DNA from 3 places in the Streptomyces sp. NPDC048734 genome. Region 2 is predicted to be linked to each of the others. Evidence: riboswitches for the same ligand, from Rfam matches in the RefSeq annotation. Region 2 holds a riboswitch; each other region holds the start of a gene.

Region 1 (10,056 bases), on a different contig from region 2:
CCGGACCGCGGCGCGGGCACTGGTCGCCTCCGCCACGGGGCGGCGCTCGAGGTCGTAGGAGTCCAGCAGGCGGTGACCCGCCCAGCCGCCGAGCACCGCCGCCAGCTTCCAGGCCAGGTTGTGCGCGTCCTGGATGCCGGTGTTGGAGCCGAAGGCCCCGGTGGGGGACATCTCGTGGGCCGAGTCGCCCGCCAGCAGGACGCGGCCCGAGCGGTAGCCGCGGGCCACGCGCTGGGCGGCGTGCCAGGGCGCCCGCCCGGTGATCTCGATGTCGAGGTCCGCCCGGCCGACCGCGCGCCGGATGTGCTCGGCGCAGCGCTCGTCGGTGAAGTCCTCCAGCGTCTCGCCGCGTTCGGGGTGCCAGGGGGCGTGGAAGACCCAGTTCTCCCGGTTGTCCACCGGCAGGAGCGCGCCGTCGCCGTCCGGGCTGGTGAGGTAGCAGACGATGAACCGGCGCTCGCCCACCACGTCGGCGAGGAGACGGGACCGGAAGGTGACGCTGACGTTGCTGAACAGCTCGCCGGGGCCGCTCTGGCCGATGCCGAGCTGCTCGCGGACGGGGCTGCGGGGGCCGTCGGCGGCGACCAGGTAGTCGGCGCGGATCCCGGTGTGCTCACCGGTCTCCCGGTTCTTGACCAGCGCGGTGACCCCGTCGGAGTCGGCGTCGAACGAGAGCAGTTCGGTGGAGTACCGCAGGTCGCCGCCGAGCGTCGTGGCGTGGTCGAGCAGGACCGGCTCGAGGTCGTTCTGGCTGCACAGGCACCAGGAGCTCGGGCTGAAGCGGGCCAGTCCGCCCCCCGGGTCGATGTCCTTGACCAGCCACTCGCCCGCGTCGTCGACCAGGTCGCGCGCCTGGAGGATGCCGTGGTTGTCGGCCAGGGTGGCCGCGGCCCGGTGGATCGCCGGCTCGACGCCGGCCACCCGGAACAGCTCCATCGTGCGGACGTTGTTGCCGCGTCCGCGGGGGTGGTGGGAGGTGCCGGAATGGCGCTCCACCAGGGTGTGGCGCACCCCCAGCCGGCCCAGGAACAGTGAGGTCGACAGGCCCACGAGGGAGCCCCCGACGATCAGGACGGGGACCCGGTGGATCGGGCCGCCCGGTTGGTCGGTTCTGTGTTTCATGATGTGTCTCCAGCACGTCGTGTCCGCCGACACGGCCGTTTGCGGCCGGACGGCCGGGACTGTCATGCATGCCCCGCCCGGCGAACGGCGGCCCAGGCTTCACCCGCCTGACGGCGCGTGACCACCGTGGCCCGAGCGCCGGTGCGCGCGAGGGCCGCCGCACGAGCCGGGGAGACGGGTCCGGCGGCGGCGACGGCCCTCGCGGGGTTCCGTCCGGGCCGTTCACGACGGCCCTCCGGAGGCTGGTACGGGTCGCTCAGATGCCCGATCCGAGGGAGTTCGTCGTGTAGGCGCACTCGGTGTAGATGTAGCCGGACTCCAGCTTGGCGGTGTCCGTGGCGGGCGTGGAGGAGGTGGAGGAGGTGCTCGACGCCGACTTGTGCACGAAGTAGGTGGTACCGGGGGGCAGGCTGATCGTGCGCTGCGGGTAGTTCTTGCCGCCGCTGCACGGCTCGAAGCCGGGGGCGAGGGTGCTGCCCAGGGAGTACGCCTTGCAGCTGCCGCAGGCCTTGAGGGTGAGGCTGCCCGTCACCGGGCCGGTGTAGAGGACGGTGACCTCGTCGGGGCTGTCGTTCTTCACCGTGACCGAGATGCTGCCGCCGGACCGTGTCGTGGGCAGGGTCTTGCCCGCGGCAGGCAGGGTCTGGGCGATCTCCGCCGCGATCGCTATCTTCTTCGCCCGGGCCGCGTTCTTGGCGGTCCTGTGCGCCGAGACGTACTCGTTCATCGTCGTCTGCGCGGCTTCGAAGTCACCGTCCCGGTACTGGTCCACACCGCAGGTGTACGTGCCCGAGTCGGCGCTGCTCGTGGCGCGTCCGGCGTCCTTGGTGAGGGCGGTCTCGATGCCCGCCTCGTCGCCCGGCAGGTCCGCGATGTCGGCGCCGAGGTCGCGCAGCCGCTCGACCGCCGTGCAGGGTTCGGCTCCGGCGAGGCCCTTGACCTCCCGGGTGACGGCGGCGCCCACCGCCGGCTGGACCTTGGCGGCCTGGTCGGAGTCGGGGAAGGTGGTCAGCAGTTCGCCGAACTGGGAAGCCCAGGTGGACTGGTCGGAGGCCAGGCCCCGCGAGGCGCATTCGTACAGGGAGGTGGCCAGCCGGTCGTCGGGCCACTTCTCCAGGGTGCCGAGGTCGGTGGAGGGCATGGCCTCGGGGACCGTGCGCAGGTAGGTGAGGGGCGCTATCGCGGTGCAGTAGTCGGCGTCCTCGTACGGGGCGGCGACCGTGGTGTAGAAGGTCCTCATCCGGGTGGGCACCCGCTGGGCGGCGCGCGAGTCGGGGTGGTCGGATCTGAGGTCCTCGTAGGCCTTCAGCGCCTCGCGGTAGCCGGTCCGGCCGCTGCCGAAGTCCTTCTTGCCGGACGCCGCGACCAGTTCGTCGGCCTCGTCGAGCCGGTCGAGGAGCATCCGCTCCGTCGCCTCCTCCCGCGCGTCGTCGTACAGCACGACGCCACCGGCCGGTACGGCGAGCAGGACCAGACCCAGCAGCAGGGCGAGGGGTGCCCGTCGCACGACCGCCGTGCGGGAGCGCAGGCCGACGAGCGCGCCGTGCGCCGCGACCCCGGCGAGGAACACGGCGTACAGCAGGAGGGCGGCCACCGGGACGCCGTCCGGGTCGGCCGGGAGGGCCACGAGCAGCAGCACGGCGGTGGTCGTCCAGCACAGCAGCATGAGCACCCAGCGGCGCAGCAGCGCGTACCCGAGCCCCAGGCCGCTGAGGTTGAGCACCGCGACCGCGACGGCCCGCGCACCGTCCGGTGGCGCGGGTGGTGCCGGTGGCGGCGCCGACGGCATGGGTGGCACGTGGAAACCGTGGTCGTGCATGCCGTACTGATCTCCGGACATGGCTGTCCTCCCCCATCAACAGCGCCCGAACTTCGGTGACTTGTCAGTCTACGGGTGCCGGTGCACTGCTGACAGAGGTGGCGGGCGTCATCTCCGCCGGAGGAACCGGCGTGGCGGAGGGGGCGGAAGGGGCATCCGTACGGCGCTCGGCTCGACGCGGGTGATCCGTGCGCAGAAGGGTCTAGCAAATGAAAATGGTTATCGATAGCGTGTGGGGGTGCGTGGCCCGGCGTCCTCCCCTCCGGTGAGAGTGCGCCGGGCTGTCCTGACGTCCGAACCCGTCGCTGGAAAAGGGGAACTGTGGCTCACGAACAGACCGCCCTGGGCGCGCTCAAGGCCCTCGGCCTGACCGACGGGGTCGTGGCGCACACCGAGATCAAGCTGACTCCCGGCGGCCCCCGCGTCGTGGAGGTCAACCCCCGCCCGGCCGGCAACCGCATCACCGAACTCGTCCGCCACGTCACCGGAGTCGACCTCGCCGCCGCGTTCGTGGACGTCGCCCTCGGCCGCGCCCCCGACCTGCGGCCGGCCGACACCGGAGTGCGCAGCGCTGCCATCGGCTTCCTGGTGCCGGACCGCACCGGCACCCTGGAGGCGCTCGACGGCACCGGCGTCCGGGACGCGGACGGCGTGCTCGAGGTGGAACTCGCCGAGCCCGGCCGGGCGGTGCGGGCGGCGGGCGGCAACAACGAGTACCTGGGGCACGTCATGGCCGCCGACACCCGCGGCCCCGGCGCCCGTGCCCGGGTCGAGGACCTGCTGACCGGGTTGCGCGCGGGACTGGTGGTCCGATGACCACCGGGACCTTCCCCACCTACGACGACCTCGTCGACCGCGTCCGCGACGGTGCCCTCGGCCCCGACCCGGCCACGCGGCGGATCGCCGTCGCCTTCACCACCCGGCAGGCGGTACGCCACGACGGGCGCGGCACCGGCTACCGCAACGAGGTGCTCAGCCTCCGCCTCGACGAAGCCGTCGGCTCCTGCGCCGTCGAGCCGGGAGAACTGCCGGACAGCGTCCTCGACGACTGCGTCGGCGCCGACGTGGCCCGGCTCCTGCGCCACCCCCTGCCGCCGGTGCGGGTCGCCGCCCTCGACGCCTACCTCATGCGGGTCACCTCGCACACCCCCGGGCACGGCGCCCGGCCGGTCCCGCTGCCCGCCGGATCCTCCCTGGCGAAGTCCCGCGCCCGTGCCCGCGCCGTCGTCGACCTGCTCGACCTGCCCGCCGGGGCGACGGTCCTCGTCGTCGGCGACTCTGGCCCGCCTCGGCCTGCCGGCGGACCTCGCCCACCGCCCGCCCGGTGCCCTGTCCGGCGGCGAACTCCAGCGGGCCGCCCTCGCCCGCGCCCTGCTCGCCCGGCCCCGGGTCCTCGTCTGAGACGAGATCACCTCCGGCCTCGACCCGGTCACCCGGCGCGGCATCCTCGACCTCCTGGCCGGCCGGGTGCGCGACGGTGACGACCTCGCCCTGGTCCTCATCACGCACGACCTGGACACCGCGCGCCTCGCCGACCGCATCGCCGTAATGGAGGCGGGAGAACTCGTCGAACAGGGCCCGGCACAGCGGGTGCTGACGGCTCCCCGGCATCCGTTCACCGTCTCGCTGACGGAGGCCACGGCACGTGCGGGGGCGGGAACGCGTCCGTGACGCGGGTCAGGGGGTCGGGATGCCCGCCGGGCGCGCCGGCCGGCCCAGGCGTACCGGCACGCCCGGCGAGTACAGGACGCTGACCGGCGCCTCCGGCGGCGCCGGCAGTCCGGCCGCGGCGACCAGGTCCTCCTCGCAGGTGAGCAGTTCCGCCCGGTGCAGTGGCCAGCGCGGATGCTCGTTGGGCAGATAGGCGGCGCCGCCGAAGAAGGCGTTGTGCATGCCCCAGCGCGCGGTGAGGAAGTGCTCCAGCTCCGTGGGCTCCTCAATGCGCTCGCCCCGGCGCACCACGATCCGGCTCGACGCGCCGCGCGGCCCCGGCCACCGGCGCGCGCTGGTGTAGGTGACGGTGTCGCCGTCCGCGCGCACCCGCATCCGCGACCACAGGTACGGCAGCCGGAAGCCGACGCGGCCCATCACCACCGGTATCAGCCTCGCCGCGTCCATCGACCGGAACACGACCCCGCGCCGCCCGTGCCCGTCCACCGAGTACAGCCGCACGTTCGTCTCCGGGAACGACCCCAGGTACGGCACCCCGGGCAGCCCCAGCCAGCCCACGCGGTGCATCCGGAAGGCGACCAGACCGACGTACGTCGACCCGTCGTGGACGTCGGCGGCGGTGCCCGGCGGCAGCAGTCCCGCCACCGTCTCCGGCGCCACCGCCCAGTGGACGAAGCAGAGGTCGAGCCACTGCTGGGTCAGCAGCGGCACCCCCACGGGACGAGGGGCGTCGGGCGTCACGGAGGCGGGGTGCGGCACGGCGCCAGGATGCCAGAGCCTGCTCGCCGGCCGACGGCCAGGGGCACATCCCCTCGTTGCCGGGAGGCACGGCAGGCGCCCGCCGGGCCCCGCGGGACGCGGTGAACCGGCAGGGCGAATCGCGGGCGTGGAGTCCGAGCCGGCCGGTACGGCGCACGGCGCACGGCGCCGTCGGCGTCGGCGTCGCGGACCGAGCCGCCCCGCCCGCGTCGGTCCGGCCCGGTCGTGGCCCTGCGCGGGTCGGCCCGGCCTGCTACGCCCGCGGCCGTCGGCCCGGCCGGGATGCCGCGGCGGTCGGCCCGGCCGTGACGCCCGGTGGTACCAAGGACCGGGCCGTGACGCCCGGCGGTACCGGGACCGGGCCGTGACGCCCGGCGGTACCGGGACCGGGCGCCCCGCCGTGGGCTCAGCCCCCGGCCAGCAGCGCCGCCAGTTCCTCCGGGCTGCGCGGTCCGGTCCCCCCTTCGGACAACAGGCCCTGGCCGGCGAGCAGTCGGGCGACCGCGATGCCCCAGGGCAGCCGCAGGCCCGCCTCGTGGAGCAGGTCCGTGCGGGCCAGCGCGGTGTCCGCCGGACCGGTGTGCGCGCCGGACGGGGTGAGCAGGGCCGCGTCGTCGGCCCAGCGCAGGGCGAGATCGACGTCGTGGGTGGCCATCACCACCGTCGTACCGGACGCGCGCAGCCCGTCCAGCGTGGTGAGCAGCCGTTCCTGGCCGTCCGGGTCGAGCCCGGCGGTCGGCTCGTCGAGGATCAGCACGCGCGGCCGCATCGCGACGGCGCCCGCGATCGCGGTCCGCTTGCGCTGCCCGTAGGACAGCAGGTGAGTGGGCCGGTCGGCCAGGGCGGTGATGTCCAGCGCGGCGAGCGACTCCTCCACCCGGGCCCGCACCTCGGCGTCGGGCAGCCCCAGGTTCAACGGCCCGAACGACACGTCCTGGGCGACGGACGCGGCGAACAGCTGGTCGTCGGGGTCCTGCACCACCAGCTGCACGGTCGTCCGCAGCCGGGTCAGCCCCTTGCGGTCGTACCCCACCGGCCGTCCCTCGACCGTCAACGTGCCGGTGCGCGGTCGCAGTCCGCCGCTGAGCAGCCGCATCAGGGTCGTCTTCCCGCTGCCGTTGCGGCCGAGCAGGGCGAGGGCGCGCCCCGCGCGTACCGTGAAGTCGAGGTCCTCGAGCACGGTCGGGCCGTCCTCGTACCCGAAGGAGACACCCCGCAGGGCGACCAGCTCGCTCATGACAGGGGCCTTTCCAGGACGAGGGTGAGGGCGGCCAGAGCCGCCAGGAGGGCGGCCGCGGCCACCGTGAAGCGTGCGGAGACGCGGGCCTCGGGCACCAGGACGCGCAGGGTGCCGTCGTAACCGCGCCCGGCGAGCCCGGCCTGCAGCCGTGCCGCCCGGTCGAAGGCCCGCACGAACGCGGTGGCGCCGAGCCCGGCGAGCGAACGCCACTCGGCGGCCCGGCCGGTGTGTCCGAGCCGGGCCGCCTGCGCCTCCCGGATCCGGCGCATCGAGTCCAGCAGCAGGAAGCTCATGCGGTACGTCACCAGGGCGACGTCGACGACCGGCGCGGGCACGCCGGCCCTCACCAGGCGGGGCAGCAGATCCGACATGGGCGTGGTGAACGCGAACAGCAGCACGCCGAGTGAGGCGGCCGAGGTGCGCAGCATCAGCTCCCCGGCCCGCACCGGGCCACCGTCGGCCAGGGACACGAACCCGTCGGACCCGCCCACCTGGACGAGGAGGGGGAGCGCGCCCGTCGCGCAGAAGCCCAGCGGGACCCGGTAGGCGCGCCACAGTCGGCGGGGCGGCACCCCCGCCGGACCCAGCAGCAGGGTGAGCGCCGTCACCAGCACCAGGACCGCGCCCGGCCAGGGCGGGAGGGAGATCGCGAGCAGGGTGAGGCCGAGCCCCAGCACGGCCTTGTCCACGGGATGACGGTGGCGCCAGCGACTGCTGTGCGCCGCCGCGTCGATCGGCAGCACGTTCCGATCAGACCCGTCCCTGCGGGGACTTCCCGGCGTCGGGCGCGCTCACGTCGTCCCCCGCCTCGGCACCGTCTCTGTCCCGCACCCCGTCCCGTTTCTCCTCCAGCCGGGCCAGCGCCCGCAGTTCGCCCTGGCGGCGGCCCCGGCGCACCCCGAAGTAGTAGGCGAGGACACCCGCGCCCAGGGCGGCCTGGACGGCGAACAGCGCCGACTCGATCTCCCCGGACGGAGGCTCGTACAGGGGCGAGAACCACGGCTCGTAGTCCGGCTCCAGCTCGGTGATCGCCGTCTCCGCCTCGCTGTCGGAACCGGAGAACGGCTGCTCCTTGTGGTCGCCGAGTCCCAGGGCCAGCGGCAGTACCGCGAGCGCGAGCACGGCGAGCAGCAGCAGGAGGTTGATCTTCGTGTTCCGCTTCACCGGGCCACCGCCCCGGTCGTCTCCGGCTTCCGGTTCCGGGTTCCGGCCACCAGCACGCCCAGCCGGGTCAGTTCGCCCTTGCTGGACTGCACGAGGAGACGCATCACCAGGACGGTGAGGAGCCCCTCGCTCACGGCCAGCGGGATCTGCGTGACGGCGAAGATGGACCCGAACTTGCCGAGTGCGCCCAGGAACCCGCTGCTCGGGTCGGGGAACGCCAGCGCCAGCTGCACGCTGGTCACGCAGTAGGTGGACAGGTCGGCGACGAAGGCTCCGGCGAACACCGTGACCATCAGCGGCACGCCGTAGCGCCGCAGCAGGCGGTACACGCCGTACCCGGCCCACGGTCCGACGACCGCCATCGAGAACACGTTGGCGCCGAGCGTGGTCAGGCCACCGTGCGCGAGCAGCAGCGCCTGGAAGAGCAGGGTGATCGTGCCCAGCACGGCCATGATCGGCGGCCGGAACAGGACGGCACCCAGGCCGGTGCCGGTGGGGTGTGAACAACTCCCCGTCACCGAAGGGAGCTTGAGTGCGGACAGGACGAACGTGAAGGCACCGGAGGCACCGAGCAGCAGCGTGCTCTCGGGATGCTCCCTGACTTCACGGGTGAGCGACCGGGCTCCGTGGACGACGAACGGCGCCGACGCGACGCTCCAGGCGACCGCGTGCGCCGGAGGCAGAAAACCCTCGGCTATGTGCATGGCTCAGCAGACCCTCTCCAGCACCTCGTGGATGGTTGACGCGCCTTGGCCGGTCTCCTGGCTGACGGGTACCACCGCCCGTGCTCCGCCTTCCCGGGTCCGTGAGGACCCAGTGGCTGCCCGCGAGGGCCGGAGCCGGACTTCCCGATCACAGTGGCGAGGGCCGCACCGGCATCACACCGGATTTCCCGTTCACCAAGGCGTGGTGACAGTAGTGGGAGGACAGGGGCGGTGACAAGCGGGAACGGGGGCGCACGGGCGGCGGACGCGGGGTGCCGACCCGGCGCACACCGGCCACGCCGGGGCCGCACCGGGGCTGCGCGGACCGCCGCTCGGCGGCCGTGCCGGTCCGGGCGCACCGGCCGGTCGGTGGTTGTGCCGGTCGGGGTGCACCGGCCGGTCGGTGGTTGTGCCGGTCAGGGGATCCGGGGGTCAGCGGCCGTGCCAGTCCAGGCACACCACGAGCGCGTCGTCCTCCGTCACGGCTCCGCCGCGGTGCCCCGCCAGTTCGCGCAGCACGGCACGCGGGGCCTCGGCCGCCGGCACCAGCCGGGTGGCGGTGATCGCGCGGGCCAGGGCGGCGTCCCCGTACGTCGCCCCGCCGGGCGAGGCGACCGCGTGGACGCCGTCGCTGACGAACACCAGCCGGTCGCCGGGCTCCACCTGGAACGGCTGCGCCACGTAGTCGGTCTCCTCGAACATGCCCAGCGGCAACTGGGCTTCCAGGTCGACGGGTTCGACGGTGCCCGCCCGCAGCCGCAGCAGCCGCGGTGAACCGGCGTCCACCACCTGGGCCCGCCCCGTGGCGACTTCGACCTCCAGCATCAGCACCGACAGGTGGCAGCGGCCCCGGTAGTGGGCGTGCACCGCCTGGTCGGCCAGCGCCGCCTGGTCGGCGATCGGGAGGCCGGCCCGTCGCGCGTTGCGCAGCGCGTTGACCGTCAGGCTCGTCAGCAGCGACGCCTCCGCGCCGTCGCCCGTGCCGTTGTTGACGTACAGGGTGAGGCGGTCGCCCGTGGCGGACCAGTCGACGTTGTCGCCGCGGACGGCGTAGGCGGGCTCCAGCTGGGCGCCGAGCGCGTATCCGGGACCGGTGCCGGAGCGGGCCGGGAGGAGCTGCCACTGCATCTCCGCGGCCAGGGTGAGCCGTTCCCTGCGCCGGGCCCGCAGGTACAGGTCGGTGACCCGCTCGGCCACGACCACCTCGTGCCCGAGCACCTGCGCGACCTCCGCCAGCTCGCCCAGCGCGTCCGGTGCCCCGCTGTCCTCGGGCAGCGTCACCGACAGCACCCCGAGCCGGTCGCCGCGCACCGAGACCGGCAGGTGGGCCCGCACCCGCCCGCTCCCGGCCGGTTCGACGTACGGCTCCTGCGCGCCGAACGCCCGGCCCGCGGCGCTGTCGTCCACCGACACGGGCTCCTGGTCCCGAGGTCCGGCCACCGGCTGCAGCGACGTCAGGCCGTAGTCGGCCATGAGCAGCTCGACGCAGCGGGCCGCGTACTGCTCGACCAGTGCACGGCGCACGGCCTCGACCAGTTCATGAGGTGCCGCCTTCCGCAGGGCACGCTCGGCGGTGA
Region 2 (10,056 bases):
GCATGGCCGAGGTGCCCCAGACCGTCAGGCCGACCGACTTCGGGTAGGCGCCGGTGTCCGTCAGGTACCGCTGCACGAGCGAGTCGGCGAGGGACTGGCCGACCTCCCAACTCAGGCGGGACGGGATGGCCTTGGGGTCGACCGAGTAGAAGTTGCGGCCGGTCGGCAGGACGTTGACCAGCCCGCGCGTCGGCGAGCCGGACGGACCGGCCGGGACGTAACCGCCGTTCAGGGCCTTGAGGATGTGCCCGATCTCGTCCGTGGTCCGCTCCAGCCGGGGCACGACCTCCGTGCAGGCGAACTCCACCACCGCGACGGCGTCGGGGAGTTCGGTGCCCAGCACCTCCGCGACGAGCGCGCGGCCCTCACCGGCCGCCCACCCCCGCGCCTCCATGCCCTCCGCGATCCGCCGGCACAGCTGCTCCAGCAGGTCGATCGCGTCGGCGGCGCTGCGCGAGGGGCCCGGCACCAGGTCCGTCAGCTCCACCGGGACCTTGACCGGCGCCCCCGGCTCGGCGAGCAGCTCCTTCTCGGCCAGCCCGAAGTGCTCCGCCAGGCAGGCCCGCAGCCCCGGCAGCGCGTTCGCCCGCCCGCCCCACACCTGCGAGGCCCGCAGCACGGCCAGCACCAGGTTCACGCGGGGCTCGCCCACCGGCCCGCCACCGAGGATGTGCAGGCCGTCGCGGATCTGCACGTCCTTGATCTCGCACAGGTAGCCGTCGATGTGCATGACGAACTCGTCGAACGCCTCGTCGTCCGGCTGGTCGTCGACGTGCAGGTCGTGGTGGAGCTCGGCCGCCTTCACCAGCGTCCAGATCTGCGCCCGCACGGCCGGCGCCTTCGCCGGGTCCAGGTCGGAGACGAGCGCGTACTCGTCGAGGAGCTGCTCCAGCTTGGCCAGGTCGCCGTAGGTGTCGGCGCGCGCCATCGGCGGCACCAGGTGGTCGACGACGGTGGCGTGCCCGCGCCGCTTGGCCTGCGTGCCCTCGCCGGGGTCGTTGACGATGAACGGGTAGATCAGCGGGAGTTCACCGAGGACGGCGTCGGGGGCGCAGCCCCCGCTCAGGCCCAGCCCCTTGCCCGGCAGCCACTCCATCGTGCCGTGCTTGCCCATGTGGACGATCGCGTCGGCGCCGAAACTGTTCTCCAGCCAGCGGTAGGCGGCCATGTAGTGGTGCGACGGCGGCATGTCGGGGTCGTGGTAGATCGCGATCGGGTTCTCGCCGAAGCCGCGCGGCGGCTGGATCATCACGACGACGTTCCCGAACCGGAGCGAGGCCAGCACGATGTCGTCGCCGTCGACGTACAGGCCGCCCGGCGGCTCGCCCCAGGCGTCGAGCATGCCCTGCCTGAGGTCCGGGTCGAGCTCGTCGAACCAGGCCCGGTAGTCGGCCAGCGGCACCCGCGCGGGCGCGGCGGCGAGCTGCTCCTCGGTCAGCCACTCGACGTCGTGGCCACCGGCCTCGATCAGCCGGTGGATCAGCTCGTCGCCGTTGTCGGGGTATTCGGTGAGGGAGTAGCCGGCCGCCCTGAGGGCGTCCAGCACCCGGACGGCGGAGGCGGGGGTGTCGAGGCCGACCGCGTTGCCGACCCGCGAGTGCTTGGTGGGGTAGGCGGTGAAGACGAGCGCGAGCTTCTTGTCGGCGTTCGCCTTGTGCTTGAGCCGGGCGTGCCGTACGGCGATCCCGGCGACGCGCGCGGCCCGCTCGGGGTCGGCGACGTACACCGGGACGTCGTCCGGGCCCTGCTCCTTGAAGGAGAAGGGGACGGTGATCAGCCGCCCGTCGAACTCGGGGATCGCGACCTGCATCGCCGCGTCCATGGGGGACAGGGCGGCGTCGGAGGCGTCCCAGGCGGCCCTCGAGGAGGTGAGGCAGAGCCCCTGCAGCACCGGCACGTCGAGATCGGCGAGGGCCCCGATGTCCCAGGCCTCCTCGTCGCCGCCGGCCGACGCCTGCGAGGCGTGGGTGCCGCCCGCGGCCAGCACGGTGGCGACCAGGGTGTCCGCCGTGCCGAGGATCCCGTACAGGCCGGGGTCGGCGTCGCGCAACGAACCGCAGTACACCGCGAGGGCGTTGGCGCCCCTCGCCTCGATCGCGTCGCACAGCGTGTCCACGAAGGCGGTGTTGCCGCTCAGCTCGTGGGCGCGGTAGAAGAGCACGCCGACGGTCGGCCGGCCCTCCTGGCGCACCCGGTCGCCGTGGACGCCGTACGCGGGCATCCGCCGCGGCTCCTCGAACCCCTCGCCCGTCAGCAGGACGGTGTCGGAGAGGAACCGCGCCAGCTCGGTGAGGTTGGCGGGGCCGCCCTCGACGAGGTACCTGAGGGCTTCGGCCACCACGCCGGCCGGCACGGACGACTCGGCCATCAGCTCCGCGTCCGGCACGGCCTCCCCGCCCAGCAGGACGGTGGGGATGCCGGACGCCTTCAGCGCGGCGAGCCCGTCCTCCCAGGCCCGCTTCCCGCCGAGCAGCCGTACGACGGCGACGTCCGAGCCCTCGACCAGGGCGGGGAGGTCCTCCGCGACGTCCACGCGGGTCGGATTGCCGATCCGGTACGAGGCACCGGCGGCGGCCCGGGCCGCCAGCAGATCGGTGTCGGCGGTGGACAACAACAACACTGTGCTCATGCGGGCGCTCCCGGTGGAATGAAAGGCAGTCCTTGCGGCGCGCCCGACTCGATGAGCCGCCACAGCGCGTCCGTGTCCGCGTGCTGTTCGATCAGGTCGCCGAGCCGGTCGAGCTGCTCCTCGCGCAGCGCGGCGAAGGAGGTGTCGGCGGCCGGCACGAAACGGCGGCCCGCGGCGGCCGCCACCTCCCGCAGGAACGCCCGTCGGAAACCGTCCGACTCCAGTGAGCCGTGCCAGTGGGTGCCCCAGGTCTGGCCGACCCGGCAGCCGTCCAGGCTGTTCCCCTCGTCATCGCGGATGAATGCCGCACCCCCGGTGACGTCGGCGACCCCGTGATGGATCTCGTACCCCTCGACCCGCTCGCCGAGGGCTTCCCCCACCGGCCGGGTGAGGGTCTTCTCGCGGGCGAACCGCACCCGGACGGGCAGGACGCCGAGCCCCGCGACCTCGCCGGCGCGCGACTCGACCTCGTCCTCGATGTGCTCGCCGAGGATCTGGAAGCCGCCGCAGACGCCCAGCACGGGCCGCTGCTCGGCGACCCGGCGCAGGATCGCGTCCGCCAGCCCGCGCTCGCGCAGCCACGCGAGCGCCCGGACCGTCCCCCGGGTCCCGGGGAGCACCACGAGGTCGGCGTCGGCCAGTTCCTCCGGCCGGTCCACGAACCGCACGACGACGCCCGGTTCGGCGGCCAGCGCGTCCACGTCGGTGAAGTTGGACATCAGCGGGACCGCGCAGACGGCGACCCGCAGCACGTCCTCGCCGACGGGCGGGGAGACGGCCGACTCCCGGACGGCGCCCCGCAGGGAGACCGCCATCCCGTCCTCCTCGTCGATCCCGAGTCCGTGCCGGAACGGCAGCACCCCGTACGTCCGCCGCCCGGTCAGCCCGCGCAGCATGTCCAGGCCCGGCTCCAGCAGCGAGACGTCACCGCGGAACTTGTTGACGAGGAACCCGGCGACCAGTTCCTGGTCCTGCGGCGAGAGCAGCGCGACGGTCCCGAAGAAGGAGGCGAAGACGCCGCCGCGGTCGATGTCGCCGACGACGAGCACGGGGAGCCGCGCGTTGCGGGCGATCCCCATGTTCACGATGTCGGTCCGCCGCAGGTTGATCTCGGCGGGACTGCCCGCTCCCTCACAGATCACCGCGTCATACGTGCCCCGCAACTCGGCGAGACAGTCGAGAACGGTCCCGAGGAGTTCCTCCTGCCGTCCGCCGCGCAGCCTGCTCCCGGGGGACGATTCCCCGGATTCCCCGGATTCCCCGGATCCTCCGGTCCCCCCGAAGAACCCGCGCGCGCTCATCTCGCCGACCGGCTTGCCGAGCAGCACGACCTGACTGCTGCGCTCGCCGCCCGGCTTGAGCAGCACCGGATTCATCAGCGCCGTCGGCTCGATGCGGCAGGCCTGCGCCTGCATGGCCTGCGCGCGCCCGATCTCGGCGCCCTCGCGGGTCACGAACGAGTTGAGGGACATGTTCTGCGCCTTGAAGGGCGCCACCTTGACCCCCTGCCGCACCAGCCACCGGCAGATCCCCGCCGTGACGACGCTCTTGCCGGCGTCCGAGGTGGTGCCGGCGACGAGGAGACCCCCGCTCATGACGTACGCCCCTTCGCTCTCGCCGCGAGGACCCTCGCGGAGACGACGCGCGCGGCGACGGTGACGCCGAGCGCGAGCAGGCCGACGCGGCGGGAGAGCCGCGCGGCACGTTCGATGTCGTGGGCCACGACGGGCCGCCCCCGCTCCCCGTTCAGCACGGGCCGGTGTTCGACGCGCCCGCCGTACGACAGCGTCCCGCCGAGCCGCACCCCGAGGGCACCGGCGAACGACGCCTCCACGGGACCGGCGTTGGGGCTGGGATGCCTGCGCGCGTCGGCCCGCCAGGCCCGCACCGCCCCGCGCGGATCGTCACCGGCGGCGGCGGCCAGGACGGCGGTCAGCCGTGCCCCCGGCCATCCGGCGACGTCGTCCAGCCGGGCCGAGGCCCACCCGAAGCGCAGGTGGCGCGGCGAGCGGTGGCCGACCATGGCGTCCAGGGTGTTGACGGCCCGGAACCCGAGCAGTCCCGGCACGCCGCCGACGGCCCCCCACACCAGGGCGCCCACGACCGCGTCGGAGGTGTTCTCGGCGACGGACTCGACGACCGCGCGGGCGATCCCGTCGGCGTCCAGGGCCTGCGGGTCCCGTCCGCACAGGTGCGGCAGCCGCGCCCGCGCGCCCTCGACGTCCCCCGCTTCCAGGGCCCGCCCGATGGTCCGGGCCTCCCGTACCAGCGAGGTCCCGCCGACGACGGCCCACGCGGCGGCGCCGGTCAACGCGACGGAGGCGGCGGGGGAGCGGCGTACGGCACGGGAGGCGAGGGCCCCGAGGGCCACGGTGCCGCCGGCGCACACGGCGGTGTGCAGCGCGCCCCACCCGCGGTGGTCCCGCCACAGAGCCCGTTCCACGCCGGCCGCGGCCCGCCCGAACACGGCGACCGGATGCCCCCGGCGCGGATCGCCGAGGATCAGGTCCCCCAGGAGGCCGGCGGCGGCACCGTACGCGTAGAGGCGATCGGTACCCATCGGCTCAGCCGGCCGACGGGCCGGGCAGCGACCTGGTGCTGTACCTCGAACGGCAGCCGAGCATGGCGTTATGTCCTCACTCAGGGTGTCCACGCCCTGGTTCGACGAGACCGGCGACGAGAGTTCCTGGCTCCCGGGGGTGTCTACCCCGGTGACAGTGGCGGGACCGCGCCGGATTCACACCGGCTTCCTCTTCTGTCGCCGTACATGGCCCCGGCAGTCCACCACGGGCCCGGAACGGCCGTCAACTCGCTGTTGACCTGCGACGGGACAGTGTGCAGAACCCCACACACCGCCGGTCACGGCCTACGCGCACGCGTGGGGCGCGGGACGGTGATCCGTCCCGCGCCCCACGCGCGTGTGTGCGTGCCGTCCGTCAGGTGACGATCAGCGAGATCCCGTAGGCCACCGCCCCGGCGCACGCCGCGAAGCACGCGTACGCGCCGGTGACGGCCAGGGTGGCGGAGCCGCCCTGGGCCGCGGCCCGCTCGCGGCGGGAGAGGCCCATGATGCCGAGGGTGAAGAGGGCCACGAGGGCCACGGTGACGACGAGACTGACGCCGAAGACGGAGCCGAGAGCCGCCCAGTCGATCTTCATGCTGCTTCTTCCTTCGTACCGGTGGGGGCGGGACTCAGACGGTGGTGACGGTGGGAGCGGCCGGCGGAGCCGACTCCGCCGCCGGGGCGGGGATGGTGGCCGTGAGGTCCTCGGCGACCGTGCCCGCCGGGGGCGGGGTCACGGCGGCGATCGCGGTGGTGACCACGCCGGCCGGCTCCTCGTCCCCGTCGACGACGTTCGTGTGGTCGATGATCTCGCGCCGCGAGATCTTCCAGATCGCCGCGCTGGAGGCGATGAGGAACACCGCGACGAGCGCCGTGCCCCAGTCGCCGAGGCCGGTCACGTACTCGGCGAGGGCGCCGACCAGGGCCGCGGCCGGCAGCGTCAGGCCCCAGGCCACGAACATCCGGGTGGCGGTCGACCAGCGGACGACGCCGCCCTTGCGGCCGAGGCCCGCACCCATCACCGCGCCGGAGACCGAGTGCGTGGTGGAGAGCGAGAAACCGAGGTGGGAGGAGGCCAGGATGACGGTGGCCGCGCTGGTCTGGGCGGCGAAGCCCTGCTGCGGCTGGAGGTCGGTCAGGCCCTTGCCCATGGTGCGGATGATGCGCCAGCCGCCGAGGTAGGTGCCGAGCGCGATCGCCAGGCCCGCGGACAGGATGACCCACAGCGGCGGGTCGGAGTCGGGGGCGACGGCGCCGCCGGCGACCAGGGCGAGGGTGATGATGCCCATCGTCTTCTGCGCGTCGTTGGTGCCGTGGGCGAGCGAGACCAGGCCGGCGGAGGCGATCTGGCCGGTTCGGTATCCCTTGGCGGCGGCCTTGCCGTCGGCCTTCTTGCCCAGCGAGTACGACAGCCGGGTCGCGAGCATCGCCGCGACGCCCGCGACGATCGGCGCGGCGATGGCCGGGATCAGGACCTTGGTGACGAGCACGTCACCGTGGACCGCGCCGGCACCGGCCGAGGCGATGGTGGCGCCGATCAGGCCGCCCATCAGGGCGTGCGAGGAGCTGGACGGCAGTCCGACCAGCCAGGTCAGGAGGTTCCAGAGGATCGCGCCGACCAGGGCGGCGAAGATGACCTCGGGACGGATGCCGGTCTCGTCGACGAGACCCTTGGAGATCGTGTTGGCGACCTCCACGGAGAGGAAGGCGCCTACAAGGTTCAGAACGGCGGACATGGCCACCGCGACCTTGGGCTTGAGGGCACCGGTCGAGATGGTGGTGGCCATCGCGTTGGCGGTGTCGTGGAAACCGTTCGTGAAATCGAACGCGAGTGCGGTTACTACCACAATCGCGAGGATCAGCGAGAAGCTTTCCATTTACCCAGGCAATCGTTCGAGGTCATTGGCTGGATGAACGTAGGTAACCTGAGTGAACGGAAGGTGAACTGGGGCGGGCTTCGTGGTGTCCACAATCGGCGGGACTCATTCCGCTCGGCCGTGACACCCCGGACGCCGCACGGGCCCGGGTTCCGCGCCCCCTTCCCCGAGGGTCCTGGAAGGCCGCGAAAGAGACGTTCGTCACCTGGCAGGATCGCCGTATGGCAGAGCAGCGACGCGACACCGGTGACGGCATCCACGACCCCCGCGACCTTCACGGCCTCCGCGACGGGGAGGTCGCACACGCCTGGGAACAGCTCGTGGCGACGGCCCGCCGCACCGTCACCGACCGGCTCGTCGTCGGCACCTCCGGCAACGTCTCGGTCCGCGTCGGGGACCTCGTCCTGGTCACCCCCTCGGGTGTCCCCTACGACCGCCTCACCCCGGACGACCTCACCGGCGTCGACCTCGACGGCCGGCAGGTCCTCGGCACCCTCACCCCGACCAGCGAGCTGCCCATGCACCTCGCCGTCCACCGCACCACCGACGCCCGCGCCGTCGTCCACACCCACGCCGTGCACGCCACCGCCGTCTCGACCCTCGTGACCGAACTCCCGTCCGTCCACTACATGACGGCCGCCCTCGGCGGCCCCGTCCGCGTCGCCCCCTACGCGACCTACGGCACCGAGGAACTCGCCCGCAGCCTCCTGCACGCCCTCACCGACCGCACCGCCTGCCTCCTCCAGAACCACGGCACCCTCACCTACGGCGCCACCCTCGACCAGGCCTACGACCGCACGGCCCAGCTGGAGTGGATGTGCCACCTGTGGCTGACCGCCTCGTCCGTCCCGGGCCGCACCCCGAACCTGCTGACCGACGACCAACTGGGGGAGGTGGCGGAACGCCTGCGGGGCTACGGGCAGAACCGCTGAGGCGACGTACCGGGGCCGCCGACGGAACCCCGAAGCCCGCGGCGCCCGATCCCGGGGCGGGGGCGGGGGCGGGGGCGATCCCCGGCTCCGCCGTGCGGCCTGGGCGAGTGGCTCCGCCGTGCGGCCCGGACGCGGCTTAGCCGTCCGGGCCGAGCACGCGGCTTCGCCGTCCGGCCGACGGCGTGGCTCCGCCGTGCGTGCGGGCCGCGCGGCTCCGCTTCCCGGGCCGATGTACGGCCCGAGCACGTGGCTCCGCCCGCACGGCCCGGCGCATGGCTCCGCCGTGCGGACCGGCGCGTGGCTCCGCCGTGCGGACCGGCGCGTGGCTTCGCCGTGCGGGCGGGTCGCGCGGCTCCGTTTCCCGGGCTGATGTGCGGCCTGGACGAGTGGCTCCGCCGTGCGGCCCGGACGCGGCTTAGCCGTCCGGGCCGAGCACGCGGCTTCGCCGTCCGGCCGACGGCGTGGCTCCGCCGTCGGGGCCGATCGCGCGGCCGATGTACGGCCCGGCGCGTGGCTCCGCCCGCACGGCCCGGCGCGTGGCTCCGCCCGCACGGCCCGGCGCGTGGCTCCGCCCGCACGGCCCGGCGCGTGGCTCCGCCGTGCGGGCGGGCCGCGTGCTCCGCCGTGCGAGCCCCTCCGGTCGCAGTGACGGCGGGCTCGCCGCGGGCCGCCCGCCGCCCGCCGCCCGCCGCGGGCCGCCCGCCGCCCGCCGCGGGCCGCCCGTCGGGGGCGCGCAGGCCGCCGGGGGCCCGGCCACAGCCACCCGCCCGCACCCCCGGTCCCCTCCACCACTGGCCCTCGGCAGGATCGGCCAGGACACTGGAGGAGTGCGCACCGTCACGGCAACCGCCGTCACCGCAGCCGCGGCCCTGGCCGCCGGCGCCGCAAGCGTGGCCGCAGGCCGCCTCGCCAGCGACGCGGCGCTGAAGGCGTCACCCGGCCGCCCCCTGCCCACCGAACCCCGGCTCACCGTGCACGGCACGGCCGACGGCCGGGTGACCCTCACCCGCGACCTCGCCGCCCTGCGGCCCGGCACCTACGGACTCGCGGGCGACGGCTCCCACGCGGTCGTCGGCCCCGTCCTGGACAGCGTCCCGCACCCCGCCGACACGGTCGTACGGCGTCTGGAGCGGGTCACCCACGGCACCCTCGAGGCGGGCGACGCGGTGTGGCTCACCCCGAACCTGTACGTGGGCAACCCGAGTACCGCGCTCGGCCTCGACCACGCCGACATCGACGTGCCCGGCGAACTGGGGCCGCTGCCCGCGTGGTTCGTCCCCGGCGCCCGCCGCACCTGGGTGATCGCCGTGCACGGCCTGGGCACCACCCGGGAACACGCCCTGAACCTGACCGGCTTCCTGCACCGCCGCCGCTTCCCGGTCCTCGCCCTGTCCTACCGCGGCGACCTGGGCGCCCCACGCCCCCCGGACGGCCTCCACCACCTCGGCGAGACCGAGTGGCGCGACCTGGACGCGGCGATGCGCTACGCCGTCCGCTACGGCGCCGAACGTCTCGTGCTGCTCGGCTGGTCCACCGGCGCCACCATGGCCCTGCGCGCCGCCGCCCGCTCGGGGCTCCGCAACCTCGTCTCGGGGCTCGTGCTGGACTCCCCGGTCCTCGACTGGCAGGCCACCCTGCGGGCCCTCGCCTCCGCCCGCCACACCCCGGGCGCGCTGCTGCCGCTGGCCGTCCGCGCCGCCGAGGGCCGCGCCGGCCTGAGCGCCGACACCGCCGACGGGGCCGCCGACCCGGCCGCCCTCGCCGTACCGACCCTGGTCGTCCACGGCCCCGGGGACACCGTGGCCCCGTGGGCGGCCTCCCGCCGCTTCGCCGACCGCCACCCCGGCCCGGTCACCCTCCGCTCCGTCCCGCACGCCCCGCACGCCGCCATGTGGAACCCCGACCCGGCCGCCTACGAGGAAGTGCTGCGCCGCTTCCTGACCCCCTTGATGTGACGTGCCGCGGCGGCACGCGCCGGAGCGGTGCCACAGGTTCCGTTTAAGGTCGAACCGCTGGCCTGAACAAGCCTCCTCACCCCTCCCCGCACCCCGCGCG
Region 3 (10,056 bases), on a different contig from region 2:
CCGTCCCGGTGCGGCGGTACGACCATCCGCCGGGCGATCCCGTTGGCGACCTCGGGCCCCTGTTCCTTGCGCACCAGATGCAGGCAGGCGTCGATGCCGGCGGCCGTGCCGGCCGAGGTGATCACCGGGTCCTCGTCCACGTAGAGCACGTCGGGCTCGACGGTCGTGCGCGGGTACTCGCGGGCGAGCTGCTCCGCGTGCCGCCAGTGCACCGCGCAGCGCCGCCCGTCCAGCAGACCCGCCGCGGCCAGCACGAACACCCCGGAGCACACGCTCAGCACCCGGGTCCCGCGGTCCACGGCCCGGCGCAGCGCGTCGAGCAGCTCGGGCGGGAACTCCCGCGCCGTGTACGCGTCGCCGGCCGGCAGGGCGATCAGGTCGGCGCTCTCCAGCCGTTCGAGCCCGTGCTCCGTGTTCACCGTGAACCCCGCGTGGGTGGACAGGGTGGGCCCCTCGGCCGAGGCGACGGCGAAGTCGTAGACCGGGAGCCCCTCGTCGCTGCGGTCGATGCCGAACACCTCGCAGACGACGCCCAGTTCGAAGGGGTGCACGCCGTCGAGGAGGACCGCGGCCACGTTCTTCAGCATGCGGTCAGTGTGCACCCGGGGTGGCAGGAATTCAAAGGTGTACGGCAGTCCTGCCACTGTCAGGAGCGTCGCACTCGCACGATGCTTACCTCATGAACGCACTCACCGACATCCTCACGGTCCTGGCCGTCTTCCTCCTCCTCACGGGTCCGGCGCTCGCGGGACTGGCCCGCGAACGCCGGATCGACCGCCGACTGCGCGGACCGCGGACTCAGAAGTCCTCGTCCAGGTCCACGGTGCCCTCCACCGCGACCTGGTACGCCGACGGACGGCGCTCGAAGAAGTTGGTCAGCTCCTGAACGCCCTGCAACTCCATGAAGGAGAACGGGTTCTCCGAGCCGTACACCGGGGCGAAGCCGAGGCGGCTGAGCCGCTGGTCGGCGACGCACTCGAGGTACTGGCGCATCGAGTCGGTGTTCATGCCCGGCAGGCCGTCCCCGCACAGGTCGCGGGCGAACTGCAGTTCGGCCTCGACGGCCTCCCGCAGCATGTCGGTGACCTGTTCCTGGAGCCGGTCGTCGAACAGCTCCGGCTCCTCCTTGCGGACGGTGTCGACGACCTCGAACGCGAAGGACATGTGCATGGTCTCGTCACGGAAGACCCAGTTGGTGCCGGTGGCGAGGCCGTGCAGCAGACCCCGGCTGCGGAACCAGTAGACGTAGGCGAAGGCGCCGTAGAAGAACAGGCCCTCGATGCAGGCGGCGAAGCAGATCAGGTTGAGCAGGAAACGGCGGCGGTCGGACGCCGACTCCAGCCGGTCCAGCTTCTCCACCGAGTCCATCCAGCGGAAGCAGAACTCGGCCTTCTCCCGGATGGACGGGATGTTCTCGACCGCGTCGAAGGCGGCGGCGCGGTCCTCCGGGTCGGGGAGGTAGGTGTCCAGCAGGGTCAGGTAGAACTGGACGTGCACGGCCTCCTCGAACAGCTGCCGGCTCAGGTAGAGCCGCGCCTCGGGGGAGTTGATGTGCTTGTACAGCGTCAGCACCAGGTTGTTCGCCACGATCGAGTCGCCCGTCGCGAAGAACGCGACCAGCCGCCCGATCAGGTGCTGCTCGGCGGGCGTCAGCTTCGCCAGGTCGGTGACGTCCGAGTGGAGGTCGACCTCCTCGACGGTCCAGGTGTTCTTGATGGCGTCCCGGTAGCGCTCGTAGAAGTCGGGGTAGCGCATCGGACGCAGGGTCAGCTCGAAGCCCGGGTCGAGCAGGTTCTTGTTCTCAGGCATTACTGGCAGGCCTCGCAGGACTCGGGGTTTTCGAGGGAGCAGGCGACGGCCTCTTCGGGGGCCGGCTGCTGCACGGGGATCGGGGTCTGCGCCTGTGCCGCGCGGGCGATGCGGGTCGCCGGGCGGGAGCGCAGGTAGTACGTCGTCTTCAGGCCCGACTTCCAGGCGTACGCGTACATGGAGGAGAGCTTGCCGATCGTCGGCGTCTCCAGGAACAGGTTCAGGGACTGCGCCTGGTCCAGGAACGGGGTGCGGGCGGCGGCCATGTCGATCAGGCCGCGCTGCGGGATCTCCCACGCCGTGCGGTACAGCGCCCGTACGTCCGCGGGGATCCAGGTGAAGGACTGCACCGAGCCGTTCGCCTCGCGCAGGGCCTCGCGGGTGCGGGCGTCCCAGACGCCCAGCTCCTTGAGTTCCCGCACCAGGTAGGAGTTGACCTGGAGGAACTCGCCGGACAGCGTCTCGCGCTTGAACAGGTTGGAGACCTGTGGCTCGATGCACTCGTACACACCGGCGATGGACGCGATGGTGGCGGTCGGCGCGATGGCCAGGAGCAGCGAGTTGCGCATGCCGGTCGCCGCGACGCGCTCGCGCAGCGCCGCCCAGCGCTTCGGCCAGGAGAACTCGACACCGTAGTGGTCCGGGTGCAGCACGCCCCGGGCGGTGCGGGTCTTCTCCCAGGCGGGCAGCGGGCCGTTGCGCTCGGCGAGGTCGGCGGAGGCCTCGTACGCGGCGAGCATGATCCGCTCGGCGATCCGGGTGGAGAGGGCCCTGGCCTCGGGCGAGTCGAAGGGCAGCCGCAGCTTGAAGAAGACGTCCTGGAGGCCCATCGCACCCAGCCCGACCGGGCGCCAGCGGGCGTTGGAGCGGCCCGCCTGCTCGGTGGGGTAGAAGTTGATGTCGACGACCCGGTCGAGGAAGGTGACGGCGGTGCGGACGGTCTCGTCCAGCCGCTCCCAGTCGATGACATCGGTGGCCCCGGGGGCCGTGTCGACGAACGCGCCCAGGTTCACCGAACCCAGGTTGCAGACCGCCGTCTCGCCGTCGTCGGTGACCTCCAGGATCTCCGTGCACAGGTTCGAGGAGTGGACCACGTGGCCCGGTTCGGCGGTCTGGTTGGCGGTGCGGTTGGCCGCGTCCTTGAAGGTCATCCAGCCGTTGCCGGTCTGCGCGAGGGTGCGCATCATGCGGCCGTACAGGTCGCGGGCCGCGATGGTCTTCCTCGCGAGGCCCGCGGCCTCGGCTGCGCGGTAGGCCGCGTCGAACTCGTCGCCCCACAGGTCGACCAGCTCGGGCACGTCGGCCGGGGAGAACAGCGACCACTGCCCGTCGGCGTCGACCCGCCGCATGAACTCGTCCGGCACCCAGTGCGCCAGGTTGAGGTTGTGCGTACGGCGCGCGTCCTCACCGGTGTTGTCGCGCAGCTCCAGGAACTCCTCGATGTCGGAGTGCCAGGTCTCCAGGTAGACCGCGGCCGCGCCCTTGCGCCGGCCGCCCTGGTTCACGGCGGCGACCGAGGCGTCCAGGGTCTTCAGGAACGGCACGATGCCGTTGGAGTGCCCGTTGGTGCCGCGGATGAGCGACCCGCGCGAGCGGATGCGGCTGTACGACAGCCCGATGCCGCCGGCGTGCTTGGAGAGGCGGGCGACCTGGTGGTAGCGGTCGTAGATCGAGTCCAGCTCGTCCAGGGGGGAGTCGAGGAGGTAGCAGGACGACATCTGCGGGTGCCGGGTGCCGGAGTTGAACAGGGTGGGGGAGGAGGGGAGGTAGTCCAGGCGGCTCATCAGCCCGTAGAGGGCTGCGACCTCGTCGACGCTCCTCGCCGTGTCGTCCTCGGCCAGGCCGCTCGCCACCCGCAGCAGGAAGTGCTGGGGCGTCTCGACGACCTTGCGGGTCAGCGGGTGGCGCAGCAGGTAGCGGCTGTGCAGGGTGCGCAGGCCGAAGTAGCCGAAGCGGTCGTCGGCGGCCGTGTCGACCAGCGCGTCGAGCCGGGCGGCGTGCAGCCGCACGAACGCGGCGGTGCGGTCGGCGATCAGGCCCTCGCGGTGGCCGACGGCGACGGAGGCGGTGAAGGAGGTGACGCCCTGGGAGGCGGCCTCGGCGCGGATGCCGATCGTCAGCAGCCGGGCGGCCAGCCGGGAGTAGGCGGGGTCCTCGGAGATCAGACCGGCGGCCGCCTCCGTGGCCAGCTCGCGCAGCTCCGCCTCGTCCGCCCGCGCGGACCGGCCCCGCAGGGCGGCGGCGGCGACCCGGCCGGGGTCGGTGTCGGGGAGGTCGGCGGTCAGCTCGGTCAGGGTCCGCAGCAGTGCGGCTCCGGGACCGTCGGTCTCCGGGGCCGCTGAAGCCGGTTCGGCTGGCGCGATGGTCACGTGGGGCTCTCCCTCGCTCGGCGGGGGCCTTGCGCAGGGCAGGGGGCAGCACACGAGCGCGGGGCGCGTCGCGTCCACCGGCCCATTCCGCGAGGCCCGGACGTCAGGGCACCCGAGCCGGACGGACCGGGTGCGCTGCCGGCAGGTGCTCGGACTGACCATGCGTGCGCATATGGGTGTGCGCGCACGCAAGTACACCGTTGCGGGACAGTTCCGGATTCGCACCGGATTCCCCTGCGGCGACAGCGAGCATGAGCATACATCTTGTGCCGGGCTGCCGCGTGACCCCCAGATGTTGTGTCGGGCTGGCTTCGCAGCGTCAACTCCGAGGCGGCAGAGCCCCGTCCTCCCGGCACGGGCGCGTACGACGGCGGGCCGCCGGGGCGACTGGCCCTCGGCGGCCCGCTGCGGGATGCGGACGGGGGGTGGTCGGGGCGCCCCGCGCCAGGGCCTGTCGTTTGGATCAGGCCGGGCTCGCGGGGTCCGGCACCGCTCCCCCGCTCCCGGCTCCGCCCGAGCGGGAGGCACCCCCACCGCCGCGTTGTCGTCGGTCGCCAGGGCCCCGCCCCGACTCCCTCCTCCGCCTCGCGAGGTTCCCCCTGCCCGAAAGGCGTGGGAGGTGCCCCCGGCACCGGACCCCGCTCCCTGATCCGGCCCGACCCGAACGAAAGACCCTAGTGCCCCGCTCCCGCTCCCGCCCCCGCCGTCGCCGGCGGCAGTTCCACCTGGACGCCCGGGTCGCCGGCGTCCGCCGTGTAGTCCGACGGAGACGTCTCGTCGACGCCCTCCGGGGCCTTGAGCGCCTTCAGGACGAAGGTCAGCACCACCGTCACCACCGCGTTCAGCACGAACGCCGTCAGACCGATGTAACCGATCTCCCCGATGCCGGGGATCTCCTTCGACGAGCCGCCGAAGTGCGCCTGCGTCGGGGAGGCGACGCCGTACGCCGCGACCGTGCCGTAGACCATGCCGACGGCCCAGCCGGCCAGCAGGGCCCAGCGGTGGAACCAGCGGGTGAACAGGCCGCCCACCAGGGCCGGGAAGGTCTGCAGGATCCAGATGCCGCCCAGCAGCTGGAAGTTGATGGCGACCGTCTTGTCCATGGTGAGGACGAAGGCCAGCGCGCCCACCTTCACCAGCAGCGAGACCAGCTTGGAGACGCGGGTCTCCTCCTTGGGCGTGGCGTCCGGCTTGATGAAGTCCTTGTAGATGTTGCGGGTGAAGAGGTTCGCGGCCGCGATGGACATGATGGCGGCCGGCACCAGCGCGCCGATGCCGATCGCCGCGAAGGCCACGCCCGCGAACCACGCCGGGAACATGTCCTCGAAGAGCTGCGGGATCGCCAGCTGGCCGTTGGTGACCTTCACCCCGGCGGCGATCGCCATGAAGCCCAACAGGGCGAGCAGGCCGAGCATGAGGGAGTACAGCGGCAGGATCGTGGTGTTGCGGCGGATCACCTCACGGCTGCGTGAGGACAGCGTCGCGGTGATCGAGTGCGGGTACATGAACAGCGCCAGCGCGGAGCCCAACGCCAGCGTGGCGTACGTCCACTGGCCCGCCTCGGCCGGGGCGAGCGCACCGCGCGGCTTGCCGGTCGCCGGGTTGGTCTGCGCGAAGGCGTCGCCCGCCTTGGCGAAGATGTCGTCGAACCCGCCGAGCTTGATGGGGATGTAGATGATCGCCACCGCGATGACGATGTAGATCAGCGTGTCCTTCACGAACGCGATCAGCGCGGGCGCCCGCAGTCCCGACGAGTAGGTGTACGCCGCGAGCACGCCGAAGGCGATCAGCAGCGGCAGGTCCTTGACGAACCAGTGGGTGTTCTCGCCGCCGCCGACGCCCATCACGTCCAGCACGGCCTGGATGCCGACGAGCTGGAGCGCGATGTACGGCATGGTGGCCAGGATGCCGGTGACGGCCACGGCCAGGGACAGCCCCTTGGAGCCGAACCGGCCGCGCACGAAGTCCGAGGTCGTCACGTACCCGTGCCGGTGCGACACCGACCACAGACGCGGCAGGAACGTGAAGATCAGCGGGTAGACGAGGATCGTGTACGGCACCGCGAAGAAGCCCGCCGCGCCGGCCGCGTAGATCGCCGCCGGCACCGCCACGAACGTGTAGGCCGTGTACAGGTCGCCGCCGAGCAGGAACCAGGTGACCCAGGTGCCGAACGACCTTCCGCCCAGGCCCCATTCGTCGAGGCTGTGCTCGTCGGCGGCCCTGCGCCAGCGCGCGGCCAGGAAGCCCATGACCGTGACGGCCAGGAAGAAGAAGATGAAGACGGCGAGTGCGACGCCGTTCACGCCGTCCTTCACTTCGCCGCACCCCCGCCCCGGTTGCCGCGGCCGCGCTGGTCGAGCTGCCACAGCTTGTAGGCGATCACCGTGAGCGCGGTGGAGAGCAGCACCCACAGCATCTGGTACCAGTAGAAGAAGGGGATGCCGATGAACGCGGGGTCGGTCTTCGCGTACGAACCGACCCACAGCATCGCCACGAAGGGCGCGAACAGGCACAGGCCGATGACGACGCGCAACGGCGTCACCACCGGCCCTGCGGTCACTTCTGGGGCTTCTGACATCGGGCGGCTCCGTCCCCTAGCAGATCACGTGCAACGCGCACGAAATGTAGGGGACGGATAAAGGGAAGCGGAAGACCTCGTCCGGATATCGGTCCCGTCGCTCCGCCGGATGACTCGACAGCGCTATTCCACAGGCCGCTTGAGCCGTGCGACGAACTTGTACCGGTCCCCCCGGTACACCGACCGCACCCACTCCACCGGCCGGCCCTCCTTGTCCACGGAGTGGCGGGACAGCATCAGCATCGGCAGGCCGACGTCCGTGCCGAGCAGGCCCGCCTCGCGCGGGGTGGCCAGGGAGGTCTCGATGGTCTCCTCGGCCTCGGCCAGGTGGACGTCGTAGACCTCGGCGAGCGCGGTGTAGAGGGACGTGTACTTCACCAGCGACCTGCGCAGGGCCGGGAAGCGCTTGGCCGACAGGTGGGTGGTCTCGATGGCCATCGGCTCGCCGTTGGCCATGCGCAGCCGTTCGATGCGCAGCACGCGGCCGCCCGCGGTGATGTCGAGCAGTCCGGCGAGGCGGTCGTCGGCCGTGACGTAGCCGATCTCCAGCAGCTGCGAGGTGGGTTCGAGGCCCTGGGCGCGCATGTCCTCGGTGTACGAGGTGAGTTGGAGCGCCTGGGAGACCTTCGGCTTGGCGACGAAGGTGCCCTTGCCCTGGATGCGCTCCAGCCGGCCCTCGACGACCAGTTCCTGCAGCGCCTGGCGCACGGTGGTGCGCGAGGTGTCGAACTCGGCCGCCAGCGTGCGCTCGGGCGGCACCGGGGTGCCGGGCGACTGCGTCTCGGTCATGTCGAGGAGGTGCTTCTTCAGGCGGTAGTACTTGGGCACGCGCGCGGTACGGACGGTCGCCCCACCCTCGTTCTCCGCACTGCTGACGTCGGTGCTCATGGCCTGCCTTCCCGGCTCCGGGTGCCGAACCGGCCGACGCTGACGTCGGCCGCGGCTCACATCGTGGCACGGGTTCGTGGGCGGGGTGTCCGGTGCGGTGACCTCGCGCGCTCCGTGATCCCCTCTGTATACCTCCGGGACCTTCGTTGGTCTAGTCCAGCACGCCTTCGCGTGGAGGTGGTTCGTTCCGTCGGAGAGGGCCGATCGGGTGCCCCCGAATTGAAAAGTCCCTGCATATCGCGGTCCCGTAACGGACGACTCGACCCCGGTCGAACACCCTTGACAGCCCTATTGGTCTGAGCCAAGCTCCCGGTACTGGTCTACACCATTGGTCCAGGTCCTGGCCCCACGGACGGTACGCGTTGACGCTCGACCGCGGCGGGGAGGCAGGGGGGTTTGTGGCATCCCTGAGGAGGGTTGGCGTGAAGCGCAAGCTGATAGCCGCGATCGGTATCGCGGGCATGATGGTCTCCATCGCGGCGTGCGGGGACGACAAGGACAGCGGGGGCTCGGACAAGGGCGCCGACGCCAAGGAGCTGACGGTCTGGCTGACCGTCGACGCGCAGAACAACTGGCCCGACCTGGTGAAGGCCGCGGACGCGGCGGTGCAGAAGAAGCACCCCGGCGTCAAGATCACCCACGAGTACTACGGCTGGCCCGACAAGAACGCCAAGCTCGACGCGGTGCTCGCCACCGACAAGGTCCCCGACGTGGTCGAGATGGGCAACACCGAGATGCTCGGCTACATGGTCAAGGGCGCCTTCGCCCCCCTGGACGCCGCCGCGTTCGACAACTCCTCCGCCTGGCTGGACGGCCTCAAGGCCTCGGTGACGTACGAGGGCAAGACCTACGGCGTGCCTTACTACGCGGGCGGCCGCGTCGGCAACTGGCGCAAGGACCTCTTCGCCGCCGCCGGCGTCAAGGCGGCCCCGAAGACCTACGCGGAGCTGACCGCCGCCCTGGACAAGGTCCAGAAGAAGGAGGGCGACAAGTTCAGCGCCTGGTACCAGCCCACCCGCGACTGGTACGCGGCCATGTCCTTCGTCTACGACGCCGGCGGCTCCATCGCGAAGGAGGAGGGCGGCCGGTGGAAGGGCAACCTCTCCTCGCCCGAGTCCGTCAAGGGCCTCACCGAGTTCAAGAACGTCGTCGACGCGTACATGCACGGCGACAAGACCAAGGACGAGTCCGACCGTCACATCGTCTACGGCCAGGGCAAGTCCGGCATGATCTTCGGTGCCGCCTGGGAGGGCGGGAGCGCCGAGGCCCCCGAGAACGACAAGAGCGGCAAGCTCAAGGGCAACCTCGAGAACTTCGTCATGCCCGGCCCGTCCGGCAAGAACCTCCCCGTCTTCCTCGGCGGTTCCGACCTCGCCGTCCCGGTCAAGTCGGACGCGCAGGAACTCGCCGCCGAATGGATCAACGCGTTCACCGGTCCCGCCGGCCAGAAGGGTCTGATGGCCAAGGGGAACCTGCCCAACAACAAGACCGACCTCGCGACCCTGAAGAACGACCCCAAGACGGTCGTGCCGGCCACCGCGGCCGAGTCCAACTGGTTCGTCCCGATGGCGCCCGGCTGGGGCCAGGTCGAGAAGGCCCAGGTCCTGCAGACCATGCTGCAGGGCATCGGCACCGGCAAGAAGACGGTCGAGGAAGCCGCCAAGGAGGCGGACGCCGCGATCGACAAGGTCATCAACACCAAGTGACGGCGGACGGGGCTCCGCCGCGGCGGAGCCCCGCCGTCCGTACGGCCCGCGGGGCGTCCACCCCGTGGTACGCCTTACGGGGCCCGGCCGCCGTGGCCCCCGAGGGCTTTGCCGCCGTCCGGCCCGCGGGACCCGCCCCGCCGTCCGGCCCGCGGGACCCGCCCCGCCGTCCGATCCGCGGGACCCGCCCCGCCGTCCGATCCGCGGGGGTTCCGCCGCCGTCCGATCCGCGGAGCCCCGGCCGCCGTACACCTGCGGGGGTGCGCCGCCGTACACCCACGGAGCCAGGCCTCCGTACGACCTGAGGGACCGCTGAGGAGCGCGCGATGAGTGCCGCAGACACGACCACCCCCGCCAAGCTGCCGCCACCGCGGCCCGCACCGCCGCCGCCCGCGCCACGGCGGCCCCGCGCCAAGGGGGCCTCCTCCGGTGCCGGCACCCCCTGGCTGCTGCTCGCCCCCTGCCTGCTGGTCCTCCTGCTGGTGATGGGCTATCCGCTGGTCCGCCTGGTCACCCTCTCCTTCCAGAAGTTCGGGCAGTCACAGCTGTGGGGCTTCCAGCCGGCCGAGTCGGTCGGGTTCGACAACTTCACCGAGGTGCTGGGCGACGGCGAGTTCTGGGCGGTCGTCGTGCGCACGATCGTCTTCGCGGCCGGCTGCGTCGTCTTCACGATGGTCGTCGGCATGCTGATCGCGCTGTTGCTCCA

The links. Region 2 has a riboswitch for cobalamin ahead of ACGFQC_RS31855 (cobalamin biosynthesis protein). Riboswitches for the same ligand answer to the same signal wherever they lie in the genome.
Region 1: it holds a riboswitch for cobalamin, as region 2 does, so the genes downstream of both, ACGFQC_RS20365 (energy-coupling factor ABC transporter permease) here and ACGFQC_RS31855 (cobalamin biosynthesis protein) in region 2, are expected to answer to the same signal.
Region 3: it holds a riboswitch for cobalamin, as region 2 does, so the genes downstream of both, ACGFQC_RS05880 (ribonucleoside-diphosphate reductase subunit alpha) here and ACGFQC_RS31855 (cobalamin biosynthesis protein) in region 2, are expected to answer to the same signal.

Annotation. Positions count from the first base shown of each region.
Region 1 covers NZ_JBICUZ010000007.1:178,350-188,405, forward strand. The annotation lists gene ACGFQC_RS20320 (FAD-dependent monooxygenase) at 1-1,122, opposite strand, end outside; gene ACGFQC_RS20325 (hypothetical protein) at 1,379-2,962, opposite strand; partial or broken gene ACGFQC_RS20330 (carboxylate--amine ligase) at 3,275-3,757, shown strand; partial or broken gene ACGFQC_RS20335 (hypothetical protein) at 3,754-4,215, shown strand; partial or broken gene ACGFQC_RS20340 (ATP-binding cassette domain-containing protein) at 4,214-4,612, shown strand; gene ACGFQC_RS20345 (DUF2071 domain-containing protein) at 4,619-5,371, opposite strand; gene ACGFQC_RS20350 (ATP-binding cassette domain-containing protein) at 5,778-6,608, opposite strand; gene cbiQ (cobalt ECF transporter T component CbiQ) at 6,605-7,354, opposite strand; gene ACGFQC_RS20360 (energy-coupling factor ABC transporter substrate-binding protein) at 7,362-7,775, opposite strand; gene ACGFQC_RS20365 (energy-coupling factor ABC transporter permease) at 7,772-8,479, opposite strand; cobalamin riboswitch at 8,509-8,694, opposite strand; gene ACGFQC_RS20370 (PP2C family protein-serine/threonine phosphatase) at 8,912-10,056, opposite strand, start outside.
Region 2 covers NZ_JBICUZ010000018.1:21,397-31,452, reverse strand. The annotation lists gene cobN (cobaltochelatase subunit CobN) at 1-2,629, opposite strand, end outside; gene ACGFQC_RS31860 (cobyric acid synthase) at 2,626-4,224, opposite strand; gene ACGFQC_RS31855 (cobalamin biosynthesis protein) at 4,221-5,189, opposite strand; cobalamin riboswitch at 5,290-5,422, opposite strand; gene ACGFQC_RS31850 (hypothetical protein) at 5,566-5,787, opposite strand; gene ACGFQC_RS31845 (inorganic phosphate transporter) at 5,822-7,069, opposite strand; gene ACGFQC_RS31840 (class II aldolase/adducin family protein) at 7,291-8,001, shown strand; gene ACGFQC_RS31835 (alpha/beta fold hydrolase) at 8,829-9,956, shown strand.
Region 3 covers NZ_JBICUZ010000002.1:139,704-149,759, reverse strand. The annotation lists gene ACGFQC_RS05890 (helix-turn-helix domain-containing protein) at 1-587, opposite strand, end outside; gene ACGFQC_RS05885 (ribonucleotide-diphosphate reductase subunit beta) at 799-1,809, opposite strand; gene ACGFQC_RS05880 (ribonucleoside-diphosphate reductase subunit alpha) at 1,809-4,178, opposite strand; cobalamin riboswitch at 4,301-4,444, opposite strand; gene mctP (monocarboxylate uptake permease MctP) at 4,853-6,493, opposite strand; gene ACGFQC_RS05870 (DUF3311 domain-containing protein) at 6,490-6,756, opposite strand; gene ACGFQC_RS05865 (GntR family transcriptional regulator) at 6,880-7,644, opposite strand; gene ACGFQC_RS05860 (extracellular solute-binding protein) at 8,067-9,350, shown strand; gene ACGFQC_RS05855 (sugar ABC transporter permease) at 9,677-10,056, shown strand, end outside.